Linked DNA regions of Rhodopseudomonas palustris. The protein of the gene in region 3 binds, or shares a complex with, the protein of the main gene of each other region. Links are inferred from orthologs where the notes say so. Each region holds a gene or a part of one and is shown on either strand. Other genes may lie near its edges.

Region 1 (3,722 bases), 260 kb from region 3 along the record:
AACCTCGAAGATCGTCACCCGGTTCTTGTACAAGAAGCCGCGATGAAAGAACTGGATCTGGAAGGGGAGCCGGTCTGCGCGCCACAATGCACGGTCCGGATTGAAGCGGATCGCCCGATAGGCGTCATAGTCCAGATCCGCCAATGGCGACGGCAGCTTGCTGTCGGGCGCCTGATAGGCCTTGCCCGCCAGTTCGCGCGCCAGCTGCCGCACCACCGAGGGTTCGAACGCCCGAGGCTTGTCCGCCGCCTGAGCAGCCGATGTGCTGGCCTGAGATTGCAACAACGGAATCGCCGCAAGGCCCGTCAGAACTTGCCGCCGATTCAATTTGACACTCCGTCTGGCCGAGGAAAGTTCCAATGCAACGTTCCTGGACCAACTGAGTTCCTTCGACTTTGAGCTTGATTGTTTTGACGCGGGGGCGGCAGTCGCGGCGGCTCAACCGCGTCCGCGATAGGGCGCCACGCCCTGGTCCGGCACCCACATCCCCTTCGGCAGCCTGCCGGTCTGCCAGAACACGTCGATCGGAATTCCGCCGCGCGGATACCAGTAGCCGCCGATGCGGAGCCATTTCGGCTTGATCTCGGCAGCGATCCGCTGGCCGATCGACACTGTGCAGTCCTCGTGGAAGCCGCCGTGATTGCGGAAGCTGGCGAGGTACAGCTTCAACGATTTGGATTCCACCAGCCAGGCGCCCGGCGCGTAGTCGATCATCAGATGGGCGAAGTCCGGCTGGCCGGTGACCGGGCACAGCGAGGTGAATTCCGGCGCAGTGAAGCGCACCAGATAATCGGTGCCGGCCTGCGGATTGGGGACGCGGTCGAGCTGGGCTTCGTCCGGCGTGGCCGGCCAGGCGACGGCGCGGCCGAGCTGCAGGCCGGCGGATTTCGGGGTCTTGCGGGGCGATCTGGACATGGCGGTCTCCGTTGCCGCCGTCTTAGCCTTTCGTCACCCGCCCGTCATCCGTGCGACGGCCTTTTCGGCCCGGAAGCCATGCTGTAGAAGCGGCGCAAACCTTGTCCCGTAAATCTTCAGTGAGGCATCCATGACCGCCATCGTCGACATCATCGGCCGCGAAATCCTCGACAGCCGTGGCAACCCGACCGTCGAGGTCGATGTCGTGCTGGAGGACGGCTCGGTCGGCCGCGCCGCGGTGCCGTCGGGGGCCTCCACCGGCGCCCACGAGGCGGTCGAGCTGCGCGACGGCGACAAGAGCCGCTATCTCGGCAAGGGCGTGCTGAAGGCGGTCGAGGCCGTCAATGGCGAGCTGTTCGACGCCCTCGGCGGCATGGACGCCGAGCAGCAGGTCCAGATCGACCAAACCATGATCGAGCTCGACGGCACCCCGAACAAGAGCCGGCTCGGCGCCAACGCCATTCTGGGCGTCTCGCTCGCCACCGCCAAGGCGGCCGCCTCGTCGTATGATCTGCCGCTGTATCGCTATGTCGGCGGCACCTCGGCGCGGACGTTGCCGGTGCCGATGATGAACATCATCAACGGCGGCGCGCATGCCGACAATCCGATCGACTTCCAGGAATTCATGATCATGCCGGTGGGCGCCGCGAGCTTCAGCGAAGCGCTGCGCTGCGGGTCGGAAATCTTCCATACGCTGAAGGGCGAGTTGAAGAAGGCCGGGCACAACACCAATGTCGGCGACGAGGGTGGCTTCGCGCCGAACCTGCCGTCGGCAGACGCCGCGCTGGACTTCGTGATGGCTGCGATCGGCAAGGCCGGCTACAAGGCCGGCGAGGACGTGATGATCGCGCTCGATCCGGCTTCGACCGAGTTCTTCAAGAACGGCAAATACGTCTATGAAGCGGAGGGCAGGAGCCTCGGCCCGCAGGAGCAGGCGCAGTATCTGGCCGATCTGGTGGCGCGCTATCCGATCGTGTCGATCGAGGACGGCATGGCCGAGGACGACATCGAAGGCTGGAAGGCGATTACCGGCCTGATCGGCGACAAATGCCAGCTCGTCGGCGACGACCTGTTCGTCACCAACGTCACGCGGCTGTATGACGGCATCAAGAACGGCTACGCCAATTCGATCCTGATCAAGGTCAACCAGATCGGCACGCTGACCGAGACGCTGGCCGCGGTCGAGATGGCGCACAAGGCCGGCTACACCGCGGTGATGTCGCATCGCTCAGGCGAAACCGAGGACTCGACCATCGCCGATCTCGCGGTCGCGACCAATTGTGGGCAGATCAAGACCGGTTCGCTGGCGCGTGCCGACCGCACGTCAAAGTACAACCAACTGCTGCGGATCGAGCAGGAGCTCGGCACCCAGGCGCATTTCGCCGGCAAGGCAGCGCTGAAGGCGTTGCGCTGACGGCGCGTCCGCTGCAGCGATAAGTGATCGCTGCCACGGCCACTTCGCCTTGAACCCTGCGCGCGGCTGCAGCACTGTGCGGCCGCGCTGACAACAAGCAGGGAGAAAACGCGTGACCGAGGCCACCACCGGACTGCAACTGCGTTCGCTGATCAAGGCGACCGGCGAACTCGAAGTGTCGCTGGTGCCGGTCGACATCCCGGAGCCCGGTGACGACGAGGTCGTCGTCCGTGTCGAGGCGACGCCGATCAATCCGTCCGATCTCGGCCTGCTGTTCGGTGCCGCCGACATGACGACCGCCAAGGCCTCGGGCACGCCCGATGCGCCGGTGATCACGGCCAAGGTGCCCGATAGCGCGATGAAGGCGATGGCCGGGCGGCTCGATCAGTCGATGCCGGTCGGCAACGAAGGCGCCGGCACCGTGGTCAAGGCCGGCAATTCGGCTGGCGCGCAGGCACTGCTCGGCAAGACCGTGGCGATGATCGGCGGCGCGATGTACGCGCAGTACCGCGTCATGAAAGCTGCCGACTGCCTGCAACTGGCCGACGGGACCACGGCCGCCGAAGGCGCGTCCTGCTTCGTCAATCCGTTGACCGCGCTCGGCATGGTCGAGACGATGCGGCGCGAAGGCCATAAGGCGCTGGTCCACACCGCGGCGGCGTCCAATCTCGGCCAGATGCTCAACCGGATCTGCCTGAAAGACGGTATCGATCTCGTCAACATCGTGCGCAGCGAGGCGCAGGCGAAACTGCTGCGCGACATCGGCGCGAAATATGTAGTCGATTCGACCTCGCCGGATTTCATGGCAGAATTGACGCAAGCGCTGGAGACGACCGGCGCGACCATCGCCTTCGATGCGATCGGCGGCGGCAGGCTCGCGGGCCAGATCCTGACCTGCATGGAAGCGGCGATCGGGAAGACGGCGAAAGAGTACAGCCGCTACGGCTCGAACGTGCTGAAGCAGGTCTATATCTACGGCGGCCTGGATACGCGGCCGACGGAGATCGCGCGCAATTTCGGGATGATCTGGGCGGTCGGCGGCTGGCTGCTGTTTCCGTTCCTGCAGAAGATCGGCGCCGACGACGCAGCCAGGCTGCGAGCCCGCGTCGCTGCCGAGATCAAGACCACATTCGCCAGCCACTACACGCAGGTGGTGTCGCTGAGGGAAGCGCTCTCGCTCAAGGCGATCATGGTCTACAACAAGCGCGCGACCGGCGAGAAATTCCTGATCGCGCCGAACAAATAATTGCCGCGATTGCGGCGAATTGTCCCACTTTGGGTGAGAGCGAATATCATTCGCGGACTTCGGCGGGCAGTGGGGAATCGACATGGATCAGGTGGTTGAGCGGCGGCCGTCCGAGGTGGAGGAGGCAACGACTGCCTTGATCAATCA
Region 2 (3,710 bases), 2.8 Mb from region 3 along the record:
GCAGCGGATCGCCGCTGCCGCCCGCCGCGTCCGGCCGAACCGTCCACACAGGCGCTCTGAGTTCGCCTGTGTGTTTGCTCAGCCGCATCCGGCGGCTGGGCCGTCAACGGGCCGATCAGGCCCGCCCCGTGGGCCGAGGACCTCGAAGGTCCCGCCGCCCGCACCCGGGAGGACTGAACGCCATTTTCCACCTCGAGACCATGGCAGGATCGCCGGACGCTGCTCGCACCTTCGGGTCGCCAGCGTCCCGCAATCTTGCGCATGGTCTTTTGGTATCTGGCGTCCGGTCGTCGCGGAAAACGATGAAAGAGACACCCGATGTTCAATAAGCATTCCGTCGAAATCGATTGGGGTGGGCGTCCCCTCAAGCTCGAGACCGGCAAGGTCGCGCGCCAGGCCGACGGCGCCGTCGTCGCCACCTATGGCGAGACCATCGTGCTCGCCACCGTGGTCGCCGCCAAGACGCCGCGCGAAGGCGTCGACTTCCTGCCGCTGACCGTGGACTACCAGGAAAAGACCTACGCGGCCGGTCGCATTCCCGGCGGTTACTTCAAGCGCGAAGGCCGTCCGACCGAGAAGGAGACGCTGGTCTCCCGCCTGATCGACCGCCCGATCCGTCCGCTGTTCGCCGACGGCTGGCGCAACGAGACCCAGGTGATCGTCACCGTGCTGTCGCACGACATGGAGAACGATCCGGACATTCTGGCGATGGTCGCCGCCTCGGCAGCGCTGACGCTGTCCGGCGCGCCGTTCAAGGGTCCGATCGGCGCCGCCCGCGTCGGCTTCATCAACGACGAATACGTGCTCAACCCGGTGCTCGACGAGATGCCCGAGACCCAGCTCGAGCTGGTCGTCGCCGGCACCTCGGACGCGGTGCTGATGGTCGAATCCGAAGCCAAGGAGCTGTCGGAAGAAATCATGCTCGGCGCGGTGATGTTCGGTCACCGTCACTTCCAGCCCGTGATCGACGCGATCATCGAGCTCGCCGAGAAAGCCGCCAAGGAGCCGCGCGAACTCACCGTCGTCGACGATTCGGCGATCGAGAAGGAAATGCTCGGCCTGGTCGAGCAGGAGCTGCGCGCCGCCTACGCGATTCCCGTCAAGCAGGAGCGCTACGCCGCGGTCGGCAAGGTCAAGGAAAAGGCGATCGCGCATTTCTTCCCGGAAGGCGAAGAGCCGAAATACGACAAGCAGCGTATCGGCGGCGTGTTCAAGGAGCTCGAGGCCAAGATCGTTCGCTGGAACATCCTCGACACCGGCAAGCGCATCGACGGCCGTGACAGCAAGACCGTCCGCAGCATCATCGCCGAAGCCGGCGTGCTGCCGCGCGCCCACGGTTCGGCGCTGTTCACCCGCGGTGAGACCCAGGCGCTGGTGGTCACCACGCTCGGCACCGGCGAAGACGAGCAGTACGTCGATTCGCTGGCAGGTACGTACAAAGAGACGTTCCTGCTGCACTACAACTTCCCTCCCTACTCGGTCGGCGAGACCGGCCGCCTCGGTGGTACCAAGCGCCGCGAGATCGGCCACGGCAAGCTGGCGTGGCGCGCGATCCGTCCGGTGCTGCCGCCGCATCACGAGTTCCCCTACACCATCCGCGTCGTCTCCGAGATCACCGAGTCGAACGGCTCGTCCTCGATGGCGTCGGTGTGCGGCGCCTCGCTGGCGCTGATGGACGCCGGTGTGCCGCTGAAGCGGCCGACCGCGGGCATCGCGATGGGCCTGATCCTGGAAGGCGAGCGCTTCGCGGTGCTCTCCGACATTCTCGGCGATGAAGATCATCTCGGCGACATGGACTTCAAGGTCGCCGGCACCGATCAGGGCATCACCTCCCTGCAGATGGACATCAAGATCGCCGGCATCACCGAGGAGATCATGAAGGTCGCGCTCGGCCAGGCCAAGGACGGCCGCATCCACATCCTGGGTGAGATGTCCAAGGCGCTCGACCGCGCCCGCGCCGAGCTCGGCGAACACGCGCCGCGGATCGAGACCTTCAAGATCCCGACCGACAAGATCCGTGAAGTGATCGGCACCGGCGGCAAGGTGATCCGCGAGATCGTCGAGAAGACCGGCGCCAAGGTCAACATCGAGGACGACGGCACCGTCAAGGTCGCCTCCAGCGATGGCGAGTCGATCAAGGCTGCCATCAAGTGGATCAAGTCGATCGCCTCCGATCCGGAAGTCGGCGAGATCTACGAGGGCACCGTCGTGAAGGTGATGGAGTTCGGCGCCTTCGTGAACTTCTTCGGTGCCAAGGACGGCCTGGTGCATATCAGCCAGCTCGCCTCCGGCCGGGTGCAGAAGACCTCCGACGTCGTCAAGGAAGGCGACAAGGTCAAGGTCAAGCTGCTCGGCTTCGACGACCGCGGCAAGACCCGGCTGTCGATGCGCGTGGTCGATCAGGAGACCGGCGAAGACCTCGAGGCCAAGCAGAAGGCCGAAGGCGAAGCCCCGGCCCAGGCCGCCGGCGAGTAGTTCGTCCGCTGCAGGCCCGCTTGGGCCTCGCGAGTAGTTCCCGAAGGGCGGCCGCGAGGCCGCCCTTCGTCGTTTCCGGCGTCGCAGCAGAACGGAGCCTGCTTGGCCCTTGCGATCAGGGCCGCCGCCCCGTCCGCCGGCGGCCGCGCATGGGGCGACGGCGATGATGAGCCGCCGCCGCGCAAACTGCGACTCGAATGGGCAGCATGACTGCCCAGTGATCAGGGGCGGTCGCACAGGCCGCCCCTTTTCGACCCAGGAAGAGCCGCAGTCGGTGGAACAAATCGCGCGCGCTGTGTCCGTCGCGACACGAATGTCGGCAGTACACCGCTAAGTTGTCGGCAGGCATCAAGCCGACCTTGCGGAGCGGGGGTTCTGCCCCGATAATCGCCGAACGTTCCCGCGAGATCACTCATGCGCCGTTGGATTGCCAGGCTCGCCACGGTCGCGATCGCGACGCTGCTCTCGCAGGGTGCGTTGGCGCAGCGCGCGGTGCTGATCGGCGAGAACGATACGGTAGCCGATACCGACCGGGACTACACGTCCGGCTTCCGGCTCTCCTTCGTGTTCGATAATTTCTCGCGCGATCTGCTCGCCGGGCAGGTGTTCGATCTGGTCCGTCCTGCGCTGGTGACTTACGGCGCGCCGGGCGGCTCGGTGAAGCAGCAGTTCGAATGGATCGCGCTCGCGCAGAACATCTACACGCCGGACCGTGATACCAGGGGCACCTACATGCCGGGCGTCGACCGTCCGTTCGGCGGCTGGCTCTACACCGGCTTCAGCGTCGCGCAGGAGACGGGTCGCCGTCAGCTCGATTCGTTCGAGGTTCAGGTCGGCGCCGTCGGCGGGCGCGCGTCGCTGGCGGAGGCGGTGCAGTCGAGCTTCCACAGCCTGCTCAATCAGGCCAAGCCCGTCATCAACGGCTACGAACTCCGCAACGAGCCAGGCGTGCTGGTGGCGTGGGACCGGCGCTGGAAGTTCGGCACCGAGTTCGGCAACGGATTCGGCGCCGACATCATCCCGTCGGTCGGCCTGACGGCCGGCAACGTCTTCACCTATGGCGAAGCCGGCGCGATCGTCCGGTTCGGTCGCGCGCTGTCGACGACCTGGGGGCCGACGCTGATTCGTCCCGGCGTGTCGGGCGCGAATTTCGTCAGCCCGGATACCGCCGCGCCGTTCTGGGGCTTCTCGCTGTTCGGCGGCGTGCAGGCGCGCGGCGTCGCCCGCAACATCTT
Region 3 (4,531 bases):
TCGACCACCAGCCGCGCCGGCTGGCCGTTGGCCGCGTCGAGCATGTCGGCCCTGGCGATCTTCGCCGGCCCCGCCAATTCGAGCACGATCCGCGATCCGCCCGGCATCACCAGACCGTAGCGAAATGCCTTGATCAGGCCGCGGCTTGCGCCATTGGCGCCCGACGGCAGACGGAAATTGATCTGCGGCAGGTCGATCACGACGCGATAGGGATCCGCCAGCGTGAACGCGCGCACGGGAACCTTGCTGTCGAAATCGACGATGAAGCGGGTCTGTTTGTCGTCACCTGCAAGACGGGCGTCGGAGGCGATCGGGAAGCCGCTCGGGACCGGCACGGCGGCGTTTTGAGCCAAAGGGGCGTTCCCAGCTTCGACAGCGCCGCCTCGGGAGGGGACTGCGCACATCCATGCTGCAGCGCACGCAAAAGCTGCGCTGAACAAAACAAAATGATTTGCGCGCCCCTGCAACGAATCCCGGCCCCTGTCCGCTGGTCCTTTTACTGCATTAGAACCGCGTGGTTAATCGCCGCTTAAGCAATGCGATTCGAATTAGATGCAGTGTTGCCGGGCAGCGACGCTCTCCTTGCAAGCGAGAGCCAATCCACGTATGTATCTGGTGCTGACGGTCTAATCTTCCGGTTGTGTCGCGTTCAGCCTTTCGGCGCAGCGTGGAATCCCTCGACAATGAGCAGCGGGATTTTGCGTTTTTTCCGTCCCCTCCGAGTCAGCGCAGTGCGCGGCCAGGCAGGTGCGTCGGTTCGGCCCGAGCGGCGTCCGGTCCCCGGGCCTCTATCCTACCAGGGACGGTCCAGACTCTTCATGACCGACCAGTCCGGCCTTCCGGCCGGATGATTCGTGCCGGTGAGCGCTTCGGCGCGAGACCGGTCCTTCAGCAAGAAGACACGGCGGATGCTTTGCCGCCACTCGTTCAGACGGGCCGACGCTTGATGCGCCATATTGCGATGCCGAACCGGACCCACGCAAAGGCCGCGCCGCCGCGAAGCAACAGCTTCGCCACGCGCAATGCCTCGGGTTCAATGCCGGCACGGCGCGGTGAAGTGCGTTTCGGCCTTCCCCTCACCCCCGAATCAGGTGGACCGTCGCGTTATCCGACCGCGCCTTTTGCGCTGGCCGTCTCGCGCGCTTTCCGCCGCCAAGAGTTCAAAAATGCCCAACAAGATGCTGATCGACGCCACCCACCCGGAAGAGACCCGGGTGGTCGTGGTCCGCGGCAACCGCGTCGAAGAATTTGATTTCGAGACCGCCCAGCGCAAACAACTGCGCGGCAACATCTACCTCGCCAAAGTCACACGGGTCGAACCGTCGCTGCAGGCCGCCTTCATCGAATATGGCGGCAACCGGCACGGTTTCCTCGCCTTCAGCGAAATCCATCCGGACTACTACCAGATCCCGGTCGCCGACCGTCAGGCCCTGATCGAGGCCGACGAGCGTGCGCATCGCGAGGCCGAAGAAGAGAGCGAGCAGCGCTCGACGCGTCGCCGGTCGCGGCACCGCAGCCATCGCCGCCGCGGCAATGGCGAGCGGGTCACGAGCGAGATCGTCGAGGCTTCGGCTGACGTCGCGGCCGAGCCGCACGATCAATCCGCCGACCACGCAGACATCAACCACACGGACGATGGACACGAGCAAGCCGACCACGAACGGCTGATGCACGAGTTCCCGGCGCACGACGCCGGCGATGCGGCACAGGTGACGTCGGACGAATCCGAAGGCCATGACGGTCACCACGATGCCGACCGCCGGGAGCATCAGGGCGATTCGGGCGAGCACCACGACGAGCCGGCCGTTGCACCGAGTATCGTCGCGAGCGAACAGCCCGCCCTGCCCGACTTCGCAACCGGCGCGGCGCCGATCGCGCCGGAAGCCGAGGCGCACGATCCCGAGGACAATAGCGGCTACGCCGAAGACGCGCCGTTCCCGATCGCCGAAGCCGCCGAGCAGGAACACGGCGATGATGCCGGCGACGATCTGACCGACGCCGAGCACGACATGGATTCCGAGGAAGACTCGGATTCCGAAGCGGACGACGACGAAGACGACGAGTCCGAGGAAGACATCGTCGAATCCGTCGGCGGCGACGATGTGCTGGAAGAGGTTCCCGAGCGCGCCTTCCGGCCGCGCCGGCAGTACAAGATTCAGGAAGTCATCAAGCGCCGCCAGGTGATGCTGGTGCAGGTCGTCAAGGAAGAGCGCGGCAACAAGGGCGCGGCGCTGACGACGTATCTGTCGCTCGCCGGCCGCTACGCCGTGCTGATGCCGAACACCGCGCGCGGCGGCGGCATCAGCCGCAAGATCACCTCGGCGCAGGATCGCTCCCGCCTGAAGGAAGTGGTGCAGGATCTCGACGTGCCGGAGGGCATGGGCATCATTCTGCGCACCGCGGGCGCCTCGCGCACCAAGCCCGAGATCAAGCGCGACTTCGAATATCTGATCCGGATGTGGGAGACGGTCCGCGACGTCACGCTGAAATCGCAGGCGCCGACGCTGGTCTACGAGGAAGGCTCGCTGATCAAGCGCTCGCTGCGCGATCTCTACAACAAGGAGATCGACGAAATCCAGGTGGCCGGCGAGCCCGGCTATCAGGAAGCGCGCGATTTCATGCACATGCTGATGCCGAGCAACGTGCGCGCGGTGAAGCTGTATCGCGACGGCCAGCCACTGTTCTCGCGGATGGGGGTGGAGAGCCAGCTCGACGCGATGTTCTCGCCGACCGTGCAACTGCGGTCCGGCGGCTACATCGTCATCAACCAGACCGAGGCGCTGGTCTCGATCGACGTCAATTCCGGTCGATCGACCCGCGAACACCATATCGAGGACACCGCGCTCAAGACCAATCTCGAGGCTGCCGAGGAAGTCGCCCGGCAGTTGCGTCTGCGCGACCTCGCCGGTCTGATCGTCATCGACTTCATCGACATGGACGAGAAGCGCAACAACCGTGCGGTCGAGCGCAAGCTCAGCGATTGCCTGCGGCAGGATCGCGCCCGCATCCAGGTCGGCCGGATCTCGCATTTCGGCCTGCTCGAAATGTCGCGCCAGCGCATCCGCGCCAGTGTGCTGGAAAGCTCGACCGAGCCCTGCCCGCATTGCGGCGGCTCCGGCCACGTTCGGTCGGTCTCGTCGGTGGCGCTGCAATTGCTGCGCGGCCTCGAAGAAATCCTGATGAAGGGCGCGACCCACAATCTGATCGTGCGCACCCGCGCCGATGTCGCGCTCTATGTCCTCAACCAGAAGCGCGGTCACCTGCGCGACCTCGAAACCGGCTTCAAGGTGACCTTGTCGGTGATGGCCGACCCGACCGTCACCGGACAGCAGTCGTTCGTGATCGATCGCGGCGAGCAGGTCCACACGTTGGAATCCGCCAAGGCGCTGCTCGCAGCGCAGGTCGCGGCTTACCCGGTGCAGGCCGAAGAGCCGTATGAAGACGACGAGGGCTACGAGTTCGAGGCCGAGATCGAAACCGACGAGACTGTCGGCCTGACCGACGAGCAAGCCGGCGACAGCGCCGAGGGCGAAGGCGAAGGCGACGCCCGCAAGCGCAAGCGCCGCCGTCGTCGCCGGCCGCGCACCGGCGAGGCCCGTGAAGCGGGCGCGCCACGCGAGGATGGCGATGCTGTCCTGATTCCCGAGGCTGTGGAGACCGTTTCCGAGGACGACGGCGAAGACGGTGACGATAGCGCCGACAGCGCTGAAGGAGACGGCGAAGCCCGAGCCGATCAGGCGAACGGCGAACGTCGTCCGCGTCGCCGTGGCCGCCGCGGCGGTCGGCGCCGGCGTGGCGCTCCCGAGGGAGGTCTCGAAGACGGCGCCTCCGGCTCGATCGTCGACGATCTTGGAGAGTTGGAAACGTCGGAGGCCGCCGAGGCTGCAGCCGACATGGACGGCGGTGGATCGGACGGACGCTTGCTCGGCAAGCGGCACGAGCCTGACATCGAAGACGATGAGACCGCCGAGCCGGTCGCGGCTGCGTCGTCGCCCGCCATCAGCGAGCCGGAAGAACGCGCTGAGCCGGCGCATCTGGTGCAGAGCGAGTCGACTGACTCGGCTCCTGCCCAGGAGTCCACTCCGTCAGCTCAGGACGATGCCGCGGCCGAGCGGGCTGCCGCACGTCGTCGGTCCACGGTGCGCGAAAAAGTGAACTTCGGCTCGTCGGAGCCGAAGCCGGAGGTTTCGACGCCGCTGGCGATCGAGCCGGCCGCGCAACAGCCCGAACAGGCGCAGCACGTGCCGGAGCCGCAGGCCGCGGTCGAGCCGGCCTCCGAAGCCCCTCGTCGCGCCGGATGGTGGTCGCGCCGCTTCGGCGGCGGCAACTGACCAGCCGCAAGTAATCTGACAAAAAACCGCCCGGTCAAAAGCCGGGCGGTTTTCGTTTCAGGGACCGGTCGGCTGATCAGCCGGTGGTGATTGCGGTCTCGACGTCGGACGGGTCGATGGTCTTGTTGAGGTTGGCGTGCAGCCGGTCGTGATCGAGTTCGCCCTCCCACCACGACACGAACACCGTGGCGATGCCGTTG

Evidence for each region.
Region 1: the proteins of SR870_RS04650 (region 3) and eno are in contact, whole or in part, in a solved structure (PDB 2FYM), measured with the Escherichia coli proteins. The link is inferred for Rhodopseudomonas palustris from one-to-one orthologs.
Region 2: the proteins of SR870_RS04650 (region 3) and pnp are in contact, whole or in part, in a cryo-EM structure (PDB 9QH0), measured with the Escherichia coli proteins. The link is inferred for Rhodopseudomonas palustris from one-to-one orthologs.

What each region holds. Positions count from the first base shown.
Region 1 is NZ_CP140155.1:1,319,898-1,323,619, forward strand. The notes cover bases 280-3,187. They hold eno (phosphopyruvate hydratase), read left to right. Parts: upstream 280-1,045; coding sequence 1,046-2,329; downstream 2,330-3,187. Other genes in these bases: SR870_RS05810 (glucan biosynthesis protein G), read right to left, coding at 280-327; queF (preQ(1) synthase), read right to left, coding at 439-915; SR870_RS05825 (zinc-binding dehydrogenase), read left to right, coding at 2,442-3,187. Outside these bases: more of SR870_RS05810, read right to left, coding at 1-279; more of SR870_RS05825, read left to right, coding at 3,188-3,575; SR870_RS05830 (hypothetical protein), read left to right, coding at 3,658-3,722. UniProt on the Escherichia coli protein: Catalyzes the reversible conversion of 2-phosphoglycerate (2-PG) into phosphoenolpyruvate (PEP). It is essential for the degradation of carbohydrates via glycolysis.
Region 2 is NZ_CP140155.1:3,844,099-3,847,808, reverse strand. Bases 1-2,896 are described here. They hold pnp (polyribonucleotide nucleotidyltransferase), read left to right. Parts: upstream 1-318; coding sequence 319-2,475; downstream 2,476-2,896. Other genes in these bases: SR870_RS17315 (lipid A deacylase LpxR family protein), read left to right, coding at 2,890-2,896. Outside these bases: more of SR870_RS17315, read left to right, coding at 2,897-3,710. UniProt on the Escherichia coli protein: Involved in mRNA degradation. Catalyzes the phosphorolysis of single-stranded polyribonucleotides processively in the 3'- to 5'-direction. Also involved, along with RNase II, in tRNA processing.
Region 3 is NZ_CP140155.1:1,059,915-1,064,445, reverse strand. Bases 815-4,531 are described here. They hold SR870_RS04650 (Rne/Rng family ribonuclease), read left to right. Parts: upstream 815-1,166; coding sequence 1,167-4,331; downstream 4,332-4,531. Other genes in these bases: SR870_RS04645 (dicarboxylate/amino acid:cation symporter), read right to left, coding at 4,408-4,531. In the rest of the region: SR870_RS04655 (N-acetylmuramoyl-L-alanine amidase), read right to left, coding at 1-467. UniProt on the Escherichia coli protein: Endoribonuclease that plays a central role in RNA processing and decay. Required for the maturation of 5S and 16S rRNAs and the majority of tRNAs. Also involved in the degradation of most mRNAs.